Regions from separate parts of the Rhizobium sp. SU303 genome, predicted to be linked through region 1. Evidence: predicted binding sites of a transcription regulator. Region 1 holds the regulator's gene; each other region holds the start of a gene.

Region 1 (5,280 bases):
GGCTGAACTTGCCCTGGTCGATGGTGAAGGCGAGAATGCCCTTGCCGAGCAATTGCTCCGGCTCGGTTTCGCCTGACTCGATCGCCTTGTTGAGCAGCGCCTGATCGAAACGGGCGTAGGCGCGGACATTTTCCGGTGTCGAGAAATCGGCGAGAAGATCGACTGGACCGTCGCCCTTGGTCTGCACCGTGAACTTGCCGTCGAACTTCAGCGAGGTGCCGAGCAGCACCGTCAGCACGACGACTTCGGCAAGCAGCCGGGCAACGGGTGCGGGATAATGATGACGCTCGAGGATCGCGTCGAGCATCGGGCCGAGCTGGACGGCGCGGCCGCGCACATCCAGCCCCTCCACCTGGAAAGGGACGACATGGTCATCGCCGGCGAAATCGAACTGGCCGAGGGCGGCTGCAGCTTCTGCCATGGCTTTCACTCCTAGTTTCAGCGCGATGAGCCAGCGTGCCCTTCGCTCACGCGGTCGCGCGATCTTTCACTCGCGACGTCCGTTTATGGTTCAGATCGCGCCCAGGCACCAAGCAAGAATCGACTTCTGCGCATGAAGGCGGTTTTCCGCTTCATCGAAGACCACGGATTGCGGACCGTCGATCACATCATCCGTCACTTCCTCACCGCGATGGGCGGGCAGGCAATGCATGAACAATGCATCATTGCCGGCCTTCGCCATCAAGGCCGCGTTGACCTGATAAGGCTGGAAGACATTGTGACCCCGGGCCCGATGTTCCTGATTCATGGAGACCCAGGTATCGGTCACCACGCAATCGACGCCGGCGACCGCACGGTCGGCATCATGGTAAAGCATGATTTCGGCGCCCTCATTGCGGGCCCAGTTCAGATAGTGATCCTTTGGCTCCGAGCCAAGGGGCACGGCCATGTTCATGCGATAGCCGAAACGCGCGGCACCCTCGACCAGCGAATGCAGCACATTGTTGCCGTCGCCGGTCCAGGCGATGGTCTTGCCCTTGATCGGGCCGCGATGCTCTTCGAAGGTCATGATATCGGCCATGATCTGGCAGGGATGGGTGTCATCCGTCAGCGCATTGATCACGGGCACGGTCGCATGCTGGGCAAGCTCCAGCAGCCTGGAATGCTCGGTGGTGCGGATCATGATCGCATCGACATAGCGCGACAGCACCTTGGCGGTGTCGCCGATCGTCTCGGCGCGTCCGAGCTGCATCTCGGTGCCCGAGAGGAACAGCGTTTCGCCGCCGAGCTGGCGCATACCGACATCGAAGGAGACGCGGGTGCGCGTCGACGGCTTCTCGAAGATCATCGCCAGCATCTTGCCGGCGAGCGGTTTATCACCCGTGCCTGCCTTGAAGGCCTGCTTGCGGGCGAGCGCATCGTTCATGATGGTTCTGAGATCGGCTGACGTGACCGCCGAAAGATCGAGGAAATGTTTAGGGCTCATATCGTCTTCTTACCTGTGCTGCGCCCGAAGGCGGCAATCTCTTCAAGCCGTCTTCTTGACCTTGGAGGCGCGAATGCTCTCGGCGGCGCGTTCGACGCGGGCAAGGCCCTCGCGGGCTTCCTCGGCGGTGACCACGAGCGGCGGAAGAAGGCGGATGACATTATCGCCGGCAGGCACGCCGAGCAGATGGGCGGCGCGGATCGCCTGCAGCAGCTCGGCTGAGGGAACGGCAGCCTTAATGCCGAGCAACAGCCCCTCGCCGCGCACATCTTCGATCACATCGGGATAACGATCCTTCAGCGAGGCGAGGCCCTGGCGGAAGACCAGTGCTACGTCGCGCACCTGCTGGAGGAAGCCATCGGCAAGGATGATGTCGAGCACGGCGCTGCCGACGGCCATGGCGAGCGGATTGCCGCCATAGGTCGAGCCATGCGTGCCGGCCTTCATGCCGGAGGCGGCCTCGGCGGTTGCGAGGCAGGCGCCGAGCGGGAAACCGCCGCCGATGCCCTTGGCAACAGCCATGATGTCGGGGGTGACGCCCGACCATTCATGAGCGAAGAGCTTGCCGGTGCGGCCGACGCCGGTCTGGACCTCGTCGAGGATCAACAGCAGGCCGTTCTCGTCGCAGATCTGGCGAAGCGCCTTCATGAACTCAGGTGTGGCAGGACGGACGCCGCCCTCGCCCTGCACGGGCTCGATGAGGATGCCGGCGGTCGCCTCGGTGATCGCGGCGCGGACCGCTTCGATGTCGCCGAAAGCCACCTGATCGAAACCCGGCGCCTTGGGACCGAAACCTTCGAGATATTTTTCCTGGCCGCCGGCGGCGATCGTCGCCAGCGTCCGTCCGTGGAAGGCGCCTTCGAAGGTGATGATATGGAAACGCTCGGGATGGCCCTTGGAAAACTGGTAGCGGCGCGCCGTCTTGATCGCGCATTCGAGCGCCTCGGCGCCCGAATTGGTGAAGAACACCTTGTCGGCGAAGGTGGCGTCCGTCAGCCGTTTTGCCAGACGCTCCTGGCCGGGGATCTCATAGATGTTCGACAGGTGCCAGACCTTGTCGGCCTGCTCCTTCAGTGCGCCGACCACATGCGGATTGCTGTGGCCGACTGACGTGACGGCGACGCCGGCGCCGAAATCGAGATATCGCTCGCCAGTCTCGGTGATCAGCCATACGCCCTCGCCTCGCTCGAACCGCAGCGGGGCACGAGAATAGGTGTCATAAAGCGGCGCGGCTTCAGCCATGGCGCGATCTCCATCAAAGTTGGCGGGCAATGACTCCGGCTAAGGAAACCATGCCCGAAAAATTAAAAATGCCGCCTTGCGGCGGCGACTGGCACTATTTCCTTTTCGCGCTGCAATGTCAACAAAACGGCGCCCTTAGCGTATGCAGCACAGGTGTACAGCGGCGTTTTCAGTCTTCAACAGGCATTATTGCAGAAATGCCACGCAGGGGCAGCAAGTTGGGGAAAACTACGAATTCGATTCATCCGGATTCATGCGACTCTTGTCACGGAGTCAGCCTCACACTAGGTTAAAGATCAATTACTAGACTGCATGCGGCGGAACTAGTCACCAAAATTGATCAAGCGTTTCTTGTTTCGGAGCTCCCGGGACAACGGTGAGGGATTCTGCCATCACCAACGCAAAAGGTGGAGACAGGGCATGAACTGGACAGACGAGCGGGTCGAGAAACTCAAGAAGCTTTGGGCCGAAGGACTGAGCGCCAGCCAGATTGCTGCGCAGCTTGGCGGGGTCAGCAGAAACGCGGTCATCGGCAAAGTGCACCGGTTGTGCCTTCCCGGCCGTGCCAAGGCCGGCGGCACCAACACTGCGGCGCGAACGCCGAAGCGCAACACATCGGCGCCGCGCGCACCGAACTACACCTCCCGGATCACGACCCGCACCGTCACCCGCCAGCAGGGCGCGACGATGCTGAAGGAAGAGATCGAGATCGAAACGATCGAGGAAATGGAATACGTGCCGAGAGGCAACGTGGTCGTGCCGATTTCGCGCCGCCTCGGCCTGACGGAACTGACCGAACGCACCTGCAAGTGGCCGGTCGGCGATCCGCTGAAGGACGACTTCCATTTCTGCGGCTGCGAATCCCCCGACAATTCGCCTTATTGCGGCTATCACCAGAAGCTCGCCTACCAGCCGGTCAACGAACGCCGCCGGGCAGCAGCGCGGGCAAGCTGAACGACAACCATCGTCAGAATGCAGAAAACGGGCCGAGTGGCCCGTTTTTTTATGCGCGTGGATGGAAGCGCTCGGGCATCCGAATTGCTTGTAAGGTTTCCTCCGTTATGCTCGGCCTTGTGCCGAGCATCTGACCACCCCAACTACTTTTGCCAAAAATCCTTTATTTTCAAATGCTTAATTTGGCGTGCGCAGATCCTCGGCACAAGGCCGAGGATCACGTCGCAGGTTCTGCCAGGGTTTTGTCAGCAGGCTCAGATGGAAGCCCTCAGGCTTCCATCGAATAACCGGCGCCGCGGACGGTGCGGATGACGTCCTGCATGTTGGAAAAATTCAGCGCCTTGCGCAGGCGCCCGACATGGACGTCGACGGTGCGCTCGTCGACATAGATATCGTGGCCCCAGACGCCATCGAGAAGCTGCGAGCGGGAGAAGACCCGGCCCGGCGACGACATCAGGAATTCCAGCAGGCGGAATTCGGTGGGGCCGAGGCGGACTTCGCGGCTCTTGCGATGGACGCGATGGGTTTCGCGGTCGAGCTCGATATCGCCGCATTTCAGCACCGTCGACAGCACCTCGGGACGCGCGCGGCGCAGCATCGCCTTGACGCGGGCAACGAGCTCGGGGGTCGAGAAGGGCTTGACGACATAATCGTCGGCACCCGTCGACAATCCGCGGACACGCTCGCTCTCCTCGCCGCGCGCCGTCAGCATGATGATCGGCAGTCGCTCGGTTTCCGGCCGCATGCGCAGGCGCCGGCAGAGCTCGATGCCGGAGACGCCCGGCAGCATCCAATCGAGGATGAGAAGATCGGGCGTGCGCTCCTGGAGCCTCATTTCGGCTTCGTCGCCACGAAGGATGGTATCGACCTCGAAGCCTTCCGCTTCGAGATTGTAGCGAAGAAGCACGCTGAGGGCTTCCTCGTCTTCAACAACTGCAACTCTCGGGATCATGCGTGTCGGTCTCCTCGCGCATCATCCTTAAATCAGGGGTGATTTAAGCAATTCATCCTGCGCAAATTCAGAAATTGGCTGCGACCTCTTTGCGCGCCCCGGACGGGCGCGCACGCAACTAATTGTGCGGGCGGTTATTCCGTGACCGCACCGACGGTGTTGGCGCTGTCGTCCTTCGGACGATCGCCTTCCGGCTGTGCGCCTGTCGTCATGTAAAAGATCGTCTCGGCGATGTTGGTGGCATGGTCGCCGATGCGCTCGATATTCTTGGCGCAGAAGAGAAGATGCGTGCAGCTGGTGATGTTGCGCGGATCTTCCATCATATAGGTCAGAAGTTCGCGGAACAGCGAGGTGTACATCGCGTCGATCTCGTTGTCGCGTTCACGGATCGCATTCGCCTTGTCGGCTGAACGATTGGTGTAGACATCGAGTACTTCCTTGAGCTGGACGAGCGCCAGCTCGGACAGATGCTCGAGGCCGCGGGCGAGCTTACGGGGAACGCCGGTGCTTTGGACGGCGATGACGCGCTTGGCGGTGTTTTTGCCGAGGTCGCCGACGCGTTCGAGATCGGCGGCGATGCGGATCGAACCCATGATTTCACGCAGGTCCGAGGCCATCGGCTGACGGCGGGCGATGGTGACGATCGCCTTGTCGCCGATTTCGCGTTCGGCGTGATCGAGGATCACATCGTCGGATATGACCTTCT
Region 2 (5,280 bases), 2.2 Mb from region 1:
TCGGCACCGACGCCGGGTCCATGACGTCGACTTCGACGATCCAGCCGAAACGGTTCGGCTCGTTCGGCTCTTTGGAAAGATCGAAGCGGTCGTAGAAATTGGCCCACTCGTAGGCGCCTTCCGGAACGCCGTAACGCTTATAGTTCGGGGCTTCCTTATGACCTTCCGGCAGCGCACCGGAGAAATAGCCGTGAAAATTCTCTTCCGCCATGATGTAGGTGCCCCAGGGCGTGACGCCGCCGGCGCAGTTGTTGATCGTGCCGATGGCGCGGGTGCCGGTCGCGTCGGCACTGGTCTTCAAGCGGTCGTTTCCGGCGGCGGGGCCGGTGATTTCCATAGGTGTGTTGGCGGTGATGCGGCGATTGTACTTGCCGTCGGTGACGACCTGCCACTTGCCACCCGTCTTGCGGATCTCGACGATGGTGCCGCCATGGGCCGCCATCTCGACATCCACCTGTTCCTTGCTGAGCGCGCCCTGCTTGATCTTGCCGTCGACCACCTGGACGAGGCCGGGGAACATCAGGTGCGGGTTCGTGTATTCATGATTGACGACGAGCAGGCCGTGCTCGCTGGATCCTTCGAGCGGAATGAAGCCGACATAATCGTTGTTGTAGCCGAACTGCTTGCTCTGTGCATCGGCCGTCTGCTTCGCCGGATCGAATTGCGGGGCACCCGGCAGCACCGCATCGCCCCAGCGCAGCAGAATATCGGCATCATAACCTTCAGCGATATGATGCTTGTCATCGACGCCGGCCTCCACTTCGGAGAAGTTGAAGGCAGAGCCTTTATTGTCTGCAGCGCGCGCCTCGTCCGCGCTCATCAGCGCGATCGGGCTTACCGTGGCTGCAATGGCGGAAACGGCAAGTGAGCCCTGCAGAAAATTGCGGCGTGAAAAACGCTTGCCGATGATTTCACCCATCGTCGGATTGGCGCTGGTGTTGTGGCCGTCACCATCCGCGTCTTCGAGCTGAGTCGTCGGGAAAATCCTCTGGGAAAGATGCTCGTTCATCCAATACCTCCACGGTTTAAAACTGGTGTCAAATTGTCTTGTTTTAGATCCATTCTAAACCTAAAGGCGCGATATTACGGTTTTGCGACAGAAACGTCTTGGGGATGCTGTTCCCTCTCTCAGGCAGCAGCGACACGGCTCAATGAAGGCCAAGACCAGACATTGCCGTAGTCGGCACGTTGCCTCCGCCCTATGATTCCTGCGTCATGAAGATGAGACAATGGATCGCTCGATGAGCTCTCCGACACGAATGAGGCTTTCGAGCGCGCCTTGACCGGTCCCTATGCCGGGTCTGCGACCCCTCAGGTCCACCAGATGCTTGGCCATGCCCAGGGAGGCCTCTCGTGTCGCAGAGAGGCATCAAGCCTAGCCGCCTCGCAAAGCGCGCCGCATGAACCAGGTTCGATGCGGCGCGGAAAATCGCTTAGTTGACCGACTTGTCGACCAGTTTGTTCTTGCCGATCCAGGGCATCATGCCGCGCAGCTTGGCGCCGACTTCTTCGATCGGATGGCTGTCGTTCAGGCGGCGGATGCCCTTGAAGCGCGAGCCGCCGGCGCGGTATTCCTGCATCCAATCGGACGTGAACTTGCCGGTCTGGATGTCCTTGAGGACGCGCTTCATTTCGGCCTTGGTCTCGGCAGTGATGATGCGCGGACCGGAGACATATTCGCCCCACTCGGCCGTGTTGGAGATTGAGTAGTTCATGTTGGCGATGCCGCCTTCATAGATCAGGTCGACGATGAGCTTCACTTCGTGCAGGCACTCGAAATAGGCCATCTCAGGCGCGTAACCGGCTTCGGTGAGCGTTTCGAAACCGGCGCGGATGAGTTCGACGAGACCGCCGCAGAGAACGACCTGTTCGCCGAAGAGGTCGGTTTCGCACTCTTCGCGGAAGTTGGTTTCGATGATGCCCGAACGGCCGCCGCCGACGCCGCAGGCGTAGGAGAGAGCGAGTTCAAGCGCATTGCCGGAAGCGTTCTGGTGAACGGCAACGAGGCAGGGAACGCCGCCGCCCTTCTGGTATTCGCCGCGAACCGTGTGGCCCGGGCCCTTCGGTGCGATCATGACGACGTCGACCGAAGCCTTCGGCTCGATGAGGCCGAAGTGAACGTTGAGGCCGTGAGCGAAGGCGATGGCTGCGCCATCGCGGATGTTGCCGGCGATGTCGGCCTTGTAGATGTCGGCCTGCAGTTCGTCCGGGGTCGCCATCATCATCAGGTCGGCCCAGGCGGCAGCTTCGGCAACCGTCATGACCTTGAAGCCATCGGCTTCGGCCTTCTTGACGGTCGGCGAACCGGCCTTGAGTGCGATGACGACGTTCTGGGCGCCGCTGTCCTTGAGGTTCAGCGCATGGGCACGGCCCTGCGAACCATAGCCGATGACGGCGACCTTCTTGGCCTTGATGAGGTTGAGATCGGCATCACGATCGTAGTAGACGCGCATTTGAAGTTCCTTCCCTTTGCTTGTCTTGTTGACTGTCATTAAAGCGGAATCAGCCGAGAACCGGCATCTCCGCCAGAACCTTGTCCGTGCCATAAAGCCTGAGGAAGGCGGTGACCGCCCTCTCCGCCTGGCGTGCGGTATCCTTGAGGCCTGGTTCGCCGAGCAGCATGCGCACATGCAGGTCGGAGACAACAAGGCCGTAAAGCGTGTGATAAGCCTCGTCGGCATCGGCAAAACGCAGGAGCCCTGCCCTTTTGCCGGCATCGATCAGCGCCATGGCGCGCCGGTCGATCTGGCGACGGCCGCGCTCGAGCAGCAGTTTGCCGAGTTTCGAGCCGTCGCGGTTCGACTGCCCGATCGCCAGCCGGTTGAGCGCCAGCGAGACGTCGCCGGCAAGCACCTCCAGCAGGTCACGCGCAAAAATGACGACATGGTCGTGCAGGCTCGCCGCCGTCAGCCGCTCGCCGTTGCGCTCGAAGGTGCGCACCTTGCTGGCCTGATAGGCGATCATCGCCGACAGCAGCCCGTCGCGATCGCCGAACCACTTGTAGAGGCTTTCCTTCGAGCAATTGGCGGCTCGCGCCACACCCGAGGTCGTCAGCGCCTTCTCGCCGCCATCGACAAGCAACTGCAGCGCCTGCTCCAGAACGGCGTTCTGGCGCGGCGAAAATTCGCTCGGCTCTGCGGTATCGACGGACACGGTCATGGCTCCCATATACGTACCGTACGGTACGGTTCGTGAGGTTTATGCGATAAACCGATCAGGTCGTCAAGAAGCCTGGATAGATTTTTTTAATACGGGAAACCGCGATGAAACACCAGAATTGGATAGGCGCGAATCCTCGGTGATCGCATAATGTCGCGCTATACCACTTGCCCGGAGGCTCCGATGTCACGCCTTTCAGCAGCTCTTCTCCTGCTCGGAGCAATCCTCCTTGGCGGCTCAAGCGCTCTCGCGCAGTCCGACAGCGACGTCTACAAGAGTGCTGAGGATTTCAGCTTCCGCTTGCCAAGTGCCGTGCCGACAAGGCGCTGAAATTTCCCGGCTGATCCGCGAAGAGCCGCAGTCTATGACGCCCTCATGCAACCCGCGGGGATCGACAGAGGCTCCGCCGGCATCGTCTTCTCGATCGCGTATAGCTTCGCGAAACCCGCATCTTCGACCAGCATCAGGCCCGCCGGCATCAAGGTGCCGACATAGCGGTCGGGGATATCGGCATTGGCGACGAGGACGAAATCGAAACGCCTACGCCAATCCGACAGATAAGGCGTAAAGTTTCTATATTCCTGCATCATTGCCGGGCATGAAAGCACGCCGGTCGACAGCAGATTGCCCTCGGGAACCGCGATCTCAGACCATGACGACAGAACGGATAACGGCTGCTTGCCTTTTGCCGTGAAGAGCGTCGGCACGAAAGCATGCGACAAGGGCACGGCGAGTGTCGGCAGGTGCCGGAAAGTATCCAACCCCCAGGCAAAATGCCGGTTGGAGTGAGCAAGACCGCTCACTGTCTCAGGTTCATGGCCCAGAGGCAGCACGGCTGCGCCGGCCGGCACCTTTTTAAGCACAGTCTCGACGGCGGCAACATCCTTCTGTGCCAGCCACCAGTTCCAGCCGACCCAGCCGGTGCGGCCGAAGACCGCGAGATTGATGATGAGCGCCAGCAGCATCGCCTGCCGGCGCGTCAGATTGGCGAAGGGGCACACCATCGCCATGGCGACGAGCGCCGTCATGATCGGAAAGCGCCAACTGATCCATCCGGTGCCGAGCATGTGGCGAGGCGAAACACAGGAGAGCAGCAGCAGGCCGCAGGCGGCAACGGCAAGCCCAGCATGCAGGCGAATATCGCCCGCGCGGACGGCACGCGTGCAGATGAGGATCAGCGGCAGAACCAGCACGACATCCACCACCGGGACATAGGTCGTGATGGCGGAGAACAGATTAAGGACGATCAGGACGATACCGTCGTTCCAGGCAAGGCCAAGACCGTTGCCGCCGGCATTGGGCAAAGCCGCCGTATGGAGATAGAGCGCGAGCGGCGGCAGGACGCAGGCGCCGAGCGCCAGCGCCAAACGGCCGGCGAGCCTCATCAGAGCCGCCTTCGATCGCACTATATCGATGCGCCAGGAAAATTCGAGGCCGCAGACGATCGCCATATAAAAGCCAAGCGCGAAGAGATGCATCACCGTCAGCAGCAGCGCGGCGGCAAGCCGCCAGGCAAAAACCAGGGCGGGATTTCTGCGCTGCAGCCGCAGATCGACGCAGGCGAAGAACAAGGCCATGCCGAGGCCGATCTGGAAGTTGATGAAGCCGCCGATCATGGTGGCGCACCAGCCGAGCGACAGCATGGCGGTCTGCCAATGGTGCCGGCCGCCGAAAAGCGCGCGGTGCAGGCCGATTCCCCCTAGCGGCGGCAGCACGATCGCCAGGAAAAGCAAAGCCCGCGCCAGCCTGTCTGCGCCGACAAGCGGCCCCAGCCAGGTGGCTAGAACATCGATCCCGACATTGGTGAAGGTGCGGTTCCAATCGACGGCATAGATCTCAGGAAACGGCTGCTCGCCGATCCCGCCCGAAAGGAGCCAGATACGGGCGTAGTGATTGGCATAATCGAGAACCGGCGGAAAGGGAAACAGGAGGACCAGAGCCGCCACAAGTCCGACGAATGCGACGATCGCAACGGTGGAATCCTGCCTGGCGATCGATTCCTCGGGCCCGGCTGTGGCCACAGCAGGCGCGGCCATCCGGTCCATTATCCGATCCGGCTGTTCTTGTGCGAGCGCGGCGGCTCTTCGGATGCAAAGGCCGCATCCAGCGCGGCGCGTTTAT
Region 3 (5,280 bases), 1.9 Mb from region 1:
TCGGGGGCCGTCGCGGTCGGAGTGACCATCAGCACGCCGTTTTCAGCAAGCACGTCCGAAACGGGAATGGCGACGCCCGATGTCACCGGGCCGACGACGAAGCGGATGCCGTCGCCGACGACCTTGTTGGCGGCGGAAACGCCCTGTTTCGGTTCGCCGGCATCGTCGGCCAGTTCGAGGACGACCTTCTCGCCAAGAATTCCGCCCTTCTTGTTGATCTCGTCGACGGCTGTCTGAGCGCCGTTCTTCACTTGGTCGCCGTAGGCGGCGACGGGGCCGGTCAGCGGCGCGATCAGGCCGATGGTGATATCGGCATGGGCAAGCGGGGCAAAGGCGAGCGACGCGACGAGGGTCGCCGTCAATGTTTTGAGGGTCATTGTCTGTCTCCTTGGATGGGGTCATTCGACCCGCGATGAGGTGCCGCGCCGGATTTTCCGGATCGTTCAACAGCCCCCAGGCCGTGCCAAGGACGATCGATATCGGCGCGATCGATGCGCCCTCCGGCCATATTTGGCTCGAATGGGTGCAACGGCAAGATTTTTAAGAATTTTGGTGAGATTCCGCAAGTTGATAACAAAATGAAACGAAAATCGAGCCGATCCGGCGCGAAATAATCCAAAATCGTCGATCGTGGCGCCGTCTGCAGATTTCCGGAGGGTGCTTTACCCGCGTCTGCGCGGTGCCGATGAACCTGCCGAATTTCGCGAAACTCTTCGTCTTTCTGAATAGTCGAATTCGGTTTCGAGATTAACACTTGATTCTACCAATTAGAGTAGAATCATTGTTCGTGCATATATTGCTGCGATGCAAAAGAACGGTCGATAATAAACAGAGAGATATTTCAGGAACAGAGATCTGGATGCTCAAGCGTATCGAAGCCAGACAGGTGCGCAACGGAATGTTTGTGGAGGCGATCGAGGGTGCATGGCAGGACCCTCTTCTGTCCAAGCGAAGATTTCTGCTGCGCCGTGAAGTCGATGCCCTGAAGCTTCGCAAGAGCGGCATTGAAGGTGTTATCATCAACACCAGCAGAGGCCTCGACATCGACGGTCTGCCAGGCGGCAATATCGAGATCGACACGAAGGCGGCACGCGAGACCATCCAGAAATCCGTGCAGGTCCTGGAAAGCGTTTTCGGCCGGCTCCAGCATGGCGATGGTATCAGCTTCGATCAGGTGGCGCCGGTGATTTCCTCGGTCTCCAAGTCGATGGATGACAATCCCACTGTCTTTCTGAGCGTTACGCGTCTGAAAACCAAGGACGAAGTGACGTTTCTGCATTCGCTTTCGGTGAGTGCGCTGATGATCCTTTTCGGCCGTCATCTCGGACTTGACGAGACGACCGTGCAGATGCTCGGCACGGCAGGATTGCTGCACGACGTCGGCAAGCTGGAAATTCCGCTCGAGATACTCAACAAGGAAGGGCGCCTGGACGAGAACGAGATCAAGATGATCCGCGATCATCCGGAAAAGGGGCACGCAATCCTGTCACGCCAGGAAGGCATGTCGGAGATCGTTCTCGACGTCTGCCTCAACCATCATGAGCGTATCGACGGCAAGGGCTACCCCCGCAGGCTTTCCGAAGCGCAGGTCAGCTTCCATGCGCGTCTTGCTGCGATTTGCGACGTCTATGACGCCATGACCTCCGTGCGGCCGTACAAGGCGCCATGGAGTGCGAGCCAGGCACTGAAATGGATGCTTGGCAGTGAAGGGCAATTCGATCGCCGGCTCCTGAAGAAATTCGCCCTCTGCCTTTCGGTGGCCGCCGTGACCTGAGGCCTATCGGTCTCCCCAACAAAGGGCCTGCGTGGATTTACAGCGCCGCGCGTCTATTCAGATGCGCGGCGCTGTAACGCTTTGAATTGCTGCATAATTTTGTCCTTAAATCGAATCCGATTTAAGGAATTATCCGCCGCAGGCCCTGATGCCGGAAGTCTTTAGAGCTTTCTCAAATGTTGTTCTGGAGGATCGTCCGCAGCTTGCCGAAGAGCTCGTCGATGTGGTGCTTCTCGATGATCAGCGGCGGGGAGAGCGCGATGATATCGCCGGTGGTGCGGATCAGCAGGCCGCTTTCATAGGCTTTCAGGAAAGCGGTGAAGGCGCGCTTGGTGGGCTCGCCGGCGATCGGGTCGAGCTCGATGGCGCCGATCAGGCCGGTGTTCCTGATGTCGATGACATTGGGGCAGTCCTTCAGCGAATGCAGCGCGTCGGCCCAATAGTCGGAAAGCTCGGCGGCGCGTGTCAGCAGCCCCTCTTCCTTGTAGGTGTCGAGCGTGGCGAGGGCGGCGGCGGAGGCAATCGGGTTGCCGGAATAGGTATAGCCGTGGAAGAACTCGATCATGTGCTCCGGGCCGTTCATGAAGGCATCATGAATCTCGGAGGTGACAAAGACGGCGCCCATCGGAATGACGCCGTTGGTCAGTCCCTTGGCGGCGGTGATCATGTCGGGCTTGACGTCGTAATATTGCGCGGCAAAGGGGGCGCCGAGGCGGCCGAAGCCGGTGATGACCTCGTCGAAGATCAGAAGGATGCCGTGTTTGGTGCAAATCTCGCGCAGCTTCTGCAGGTAGCCCTTCGGTGGGATCAAGACGCCGGTGGAGCCCGCCACCGGCTCGACGATGACGGCAGCGACGGTGGAGGCGTCATGCAGGGTGACGATCCGCTCGAGCTCGGTGGCGATGTCGCCGCCATGCTCGGGCTCGCCGCGGGTAAAGTTGTTCTTGCCGGGCTGGTGGGTGTGCGGCATGTGATCGACGCCGGTCAGAAGCGTGCCGAACATCTTGCGGTTGGTGACGATGCCGCCGACGGAGATGCCGCCGAAATTGACGCCGTGATAGCCACGCTCGCGGCCGATCAGGCGGAAGCGTGATCCATTGCCCTTCACGCGGTGATAGGCAAGCGCCACCTTGAGCGCCGTCTCGACGGATTCGGAACCGGAGTTGGTGTAGAGGACGTGGTTCAGGCCTTCAGGGGCAATGTCGACCAGGCGGTTCGCCAGTTCGAAGGCCTTGGGATGGCCGAGCTGGAAGGCCGGCGCGTAATCGAGTTCGCCGGCCTGCTCGCGGATCGCCTCGGTGATCTTCGGGCGGCAGTGGCCGGCATTGACGCACCAGAGGCCAGCCGTGCCGTCCAGCACCTGACGACCGTCATGGGTCGTATAGTACATGTCCTTGGCGCCGACGAACAAACGCGGCTCCTTCTTGAACTGGCGATTTGCCGTAAACGGCATCCAGAAGGCGCGAAGATCGTTCGGTGCATTGAGGCGATTGGACATGCTGTTCTCCTGGCCGCTGACGGCCCTTTCCCGGGGCTTCACGCCCATATTTTTACTGCCCGGTCAAATTATCAGGGCTTCCCAAGGCGTCAACGGGAAAAGTCCCCAGAGCCCCTCCTGACAGGAGGCTCAACTTGCTTGGTACGATCCGGAAATATCCAGGGTCAGGCACTGCAGGCCGCCCGTCATCAATCCTTCGCCTCGGCTTGTTACAAAAACCGATGGCTCGCAGGGCGCAATTGCATTTCATCAATTCACTGAAATCAAACGATATTTCGATCGGAGATACTGATGTCTGACCGCCAGAAGACAAGGGCGCGCCCCACGCGGCGCCATACATTCGCGCCAAGTTACGGCGCCATTCTCGAAGAGGGCGTTCGCCGCCGCAGCGTGCTCAATGGCTTTCTCGCAGCGATGGGCGCTGCGGCACTTTCGCCGGCGCTCGGAACCGCGCATGCCGAGGCTGCCGGCTCCAGCCTGACATTTCCGGAACTCAGGCGCGTGCGCGATACCGCCGACCACTGGCCGGAGGGCTATGAGCGCCAGATCCTGGCACGTTGGGGCGATGCACTTTTCTCCGACAGCCCGGAATTCGACATTGCAACGCTGGATGGTAAGGCGGCCGAGCGACAGTTCGGCTACAACAACGACTTCACGCAGTTTCTGCCGCTGCCCTGGGGCGAGAAGAGCTCCGACCATGGGCTGATGGTGGTCAGCCATGAATATGCAACGCCTTTCCTGATGTTTCCCGGCCTGACGGACGAAAACTATCGCGAGAAGCTGACGGATAACCAGATCCGCGCCATCATGGCCGCCCTCGGCGTCTCGATCTTCGAAGTGAAGAAGACGGACGGCAAATGGGCGATCGTCAAGGACGGCAAATACAATCGCCGCGTCCACATGAGCACCGAAATCGACATCTCCGGTCCCGCCGCCGGCGACGACCGTCTGAAGACCAAGGCCGATCCGACCGGCACCGTCGTCTTCGGCACGATCTCGAATTGCAACGGCGGCATCACGCCCTGGGGCACGATGCTTTCAGGCGAGGAAGGCGCGATGGATGTCTTCGCCGGCGACTACAAGAAATTGCCGAACCAGGAGCTGGTCGAGCGCCAGGGCTGGGACGAGGACGAGAACGATATCTACTCCATCAGCCGCGTCGAGCCGCGCTTCAAGTTCGAGGAAGAGCCGAACGAATGGATGCGCTTCGATTGGGTGGTCGAGATCGATCCGTTCGATCCTTCTGCAAAGCCGGTCAAGCGCACCTCGCTCGGCCGCATGACGCATGAGGGCGCCCAGTGTTGCGTCGCCCCTGACGGCCGCGTGGTGGTCTTCATGGGCGACGACGACGATTTCGAATATATCTACCGCTTCGTCACTCGCGATCCCTGGAACCCGAACGACCGCGCCGCCAACAGGGACCTGCTCGACCACGGCACCCTCTCGGTCGCCAAGTTCGAAAGCGACGGCACGATGCGCTGGATCCCGCTCATTGCCGGCGAGGGGCTACTGACTGCGGAAGCCGGCTTCAAGAGCCAGGCCGACGTCGTGCTGGCGACGCGCGCTGCTGCCGATCTCGTCGGCGCCACGCCGATGGACGGACCGGAAGGCTTCATCGCGCATCTCGGCACCGACAAGCTTTATGTCGCCATGACCGAGAACGAAGATCGGCTGCCCAAGGTTGAGGGCGGCGACGAGAAGGAGATGGTCAACATTGCCAATCCGCGCAGCCCCAATCCGCACGGTCACCTGCTGGAACTCGCAGCACCTGGCGGTCCCGAAAAGCCGGATTATACAGCTGAAAGCTTCAAGTGGGACGTCTTCATCCTCTGCGGCGATCCCGCCAAGCCCGAGGATCAGGCGATGTTTCATCCTGCGACGACCTCCGCCGGCTGGTTCACAGACCCCGACAATCTCGCCGTCGATCCGGCCGGACGCCTCTGGGTCACCACCGACGGCCCGCCGCCGGAAGGCATAACCGATTCCGTCTATGTGATGGATACCGAAG

What was found. The regulator PhoB, encoded in region 1, activates phosphate uptake and scavenging genes when phosphate is short. The targets are predictions, from matches to a motif close to TGTCATNNANCTGTCAT.
Region 2: the regulator PhoB is predicted to act here: its motif matches at 1,083-1,099, upstream of RlegSU303_RS14800 (PhoX family protein).
Region 3: the regulator PhoB is predicted to act here: its motif matches at 3,456-3,472, upstream of RlegSU303_RS16565 (PhoX family protein).

What each region holds. Positions count from the first base shown of each region.
Region 1 is NZ_CP088095.1:177,634-182,913, reverse strand. It holds gene RlegSU303_RS00915 (Hsp33 family molecular chaperone) at 1-421, opposite strand, end outside; gene argF (ornithine carbamoyltransferase) at 512-1,426, opposite strand; gene RlegSU303_RS00905 (aspartate aminotransferase family protein) at 1,469-2,668, opposite strand; gene RlegSU303_RS00900 (GcrA family cell cycle regulator) at 3,089-3,622, shown strand; gene phoB (phosphate regulon transcriptional regulator PhoB) at 3,891-4,574, opposite strand; gene phoU (phosphate signaling complex protein PhoU) at 4,709-5,280, opposite strand, start outside.
Region 2 is NZ_CP088095.1:2,940,824-2,946,103, forward strand. It holds gene RlegSU303_RS14800 (PhoX family protein) at 1-1,009, opposite strand, end outside; gene ilvC (ketol-acid reductoisomerase) at 1,434-2,453, opposite strand; gene RlegSU303_RS14810 (TetR/AcrR family transcriptional regulator) at 2,503-3,168, opposite strand; gene RlegSU303_RS14815 (hypothetical protein) at 3,343-3,489, shown strand; gene RlegSU303_RS14820 (hypothetical protein) at 3,522-5,204, opposite strand; gene RlegSU303_RS14825 (glycosyltransferase family 2 protein) at 5,204-5,280, opposite strand, start outside.
Region 3 is NZ_CP088095.1:3,301,694-3,306,973, reverse strand. It holds gene RlegSU303_RS16585 (branched-chain amino acid ABC transporter substrate-binding protein) at 1-377, opposite strand, end outside; gene RlegSU303_RS16580 (hypothetical protein) at 374-754, opposite strand; gene RlegSU303_RS16575 (HD-GYP domain-containing protein) at 860-1,774, shown strand; gene RlegSU303_RS16570 (aspartate aminotransferase family protein) at 1,947-3,272, opposite strand; gene RlegSU303_RS16565 (PhoX family protein) at 3,564-5,280, shown strand, end outside.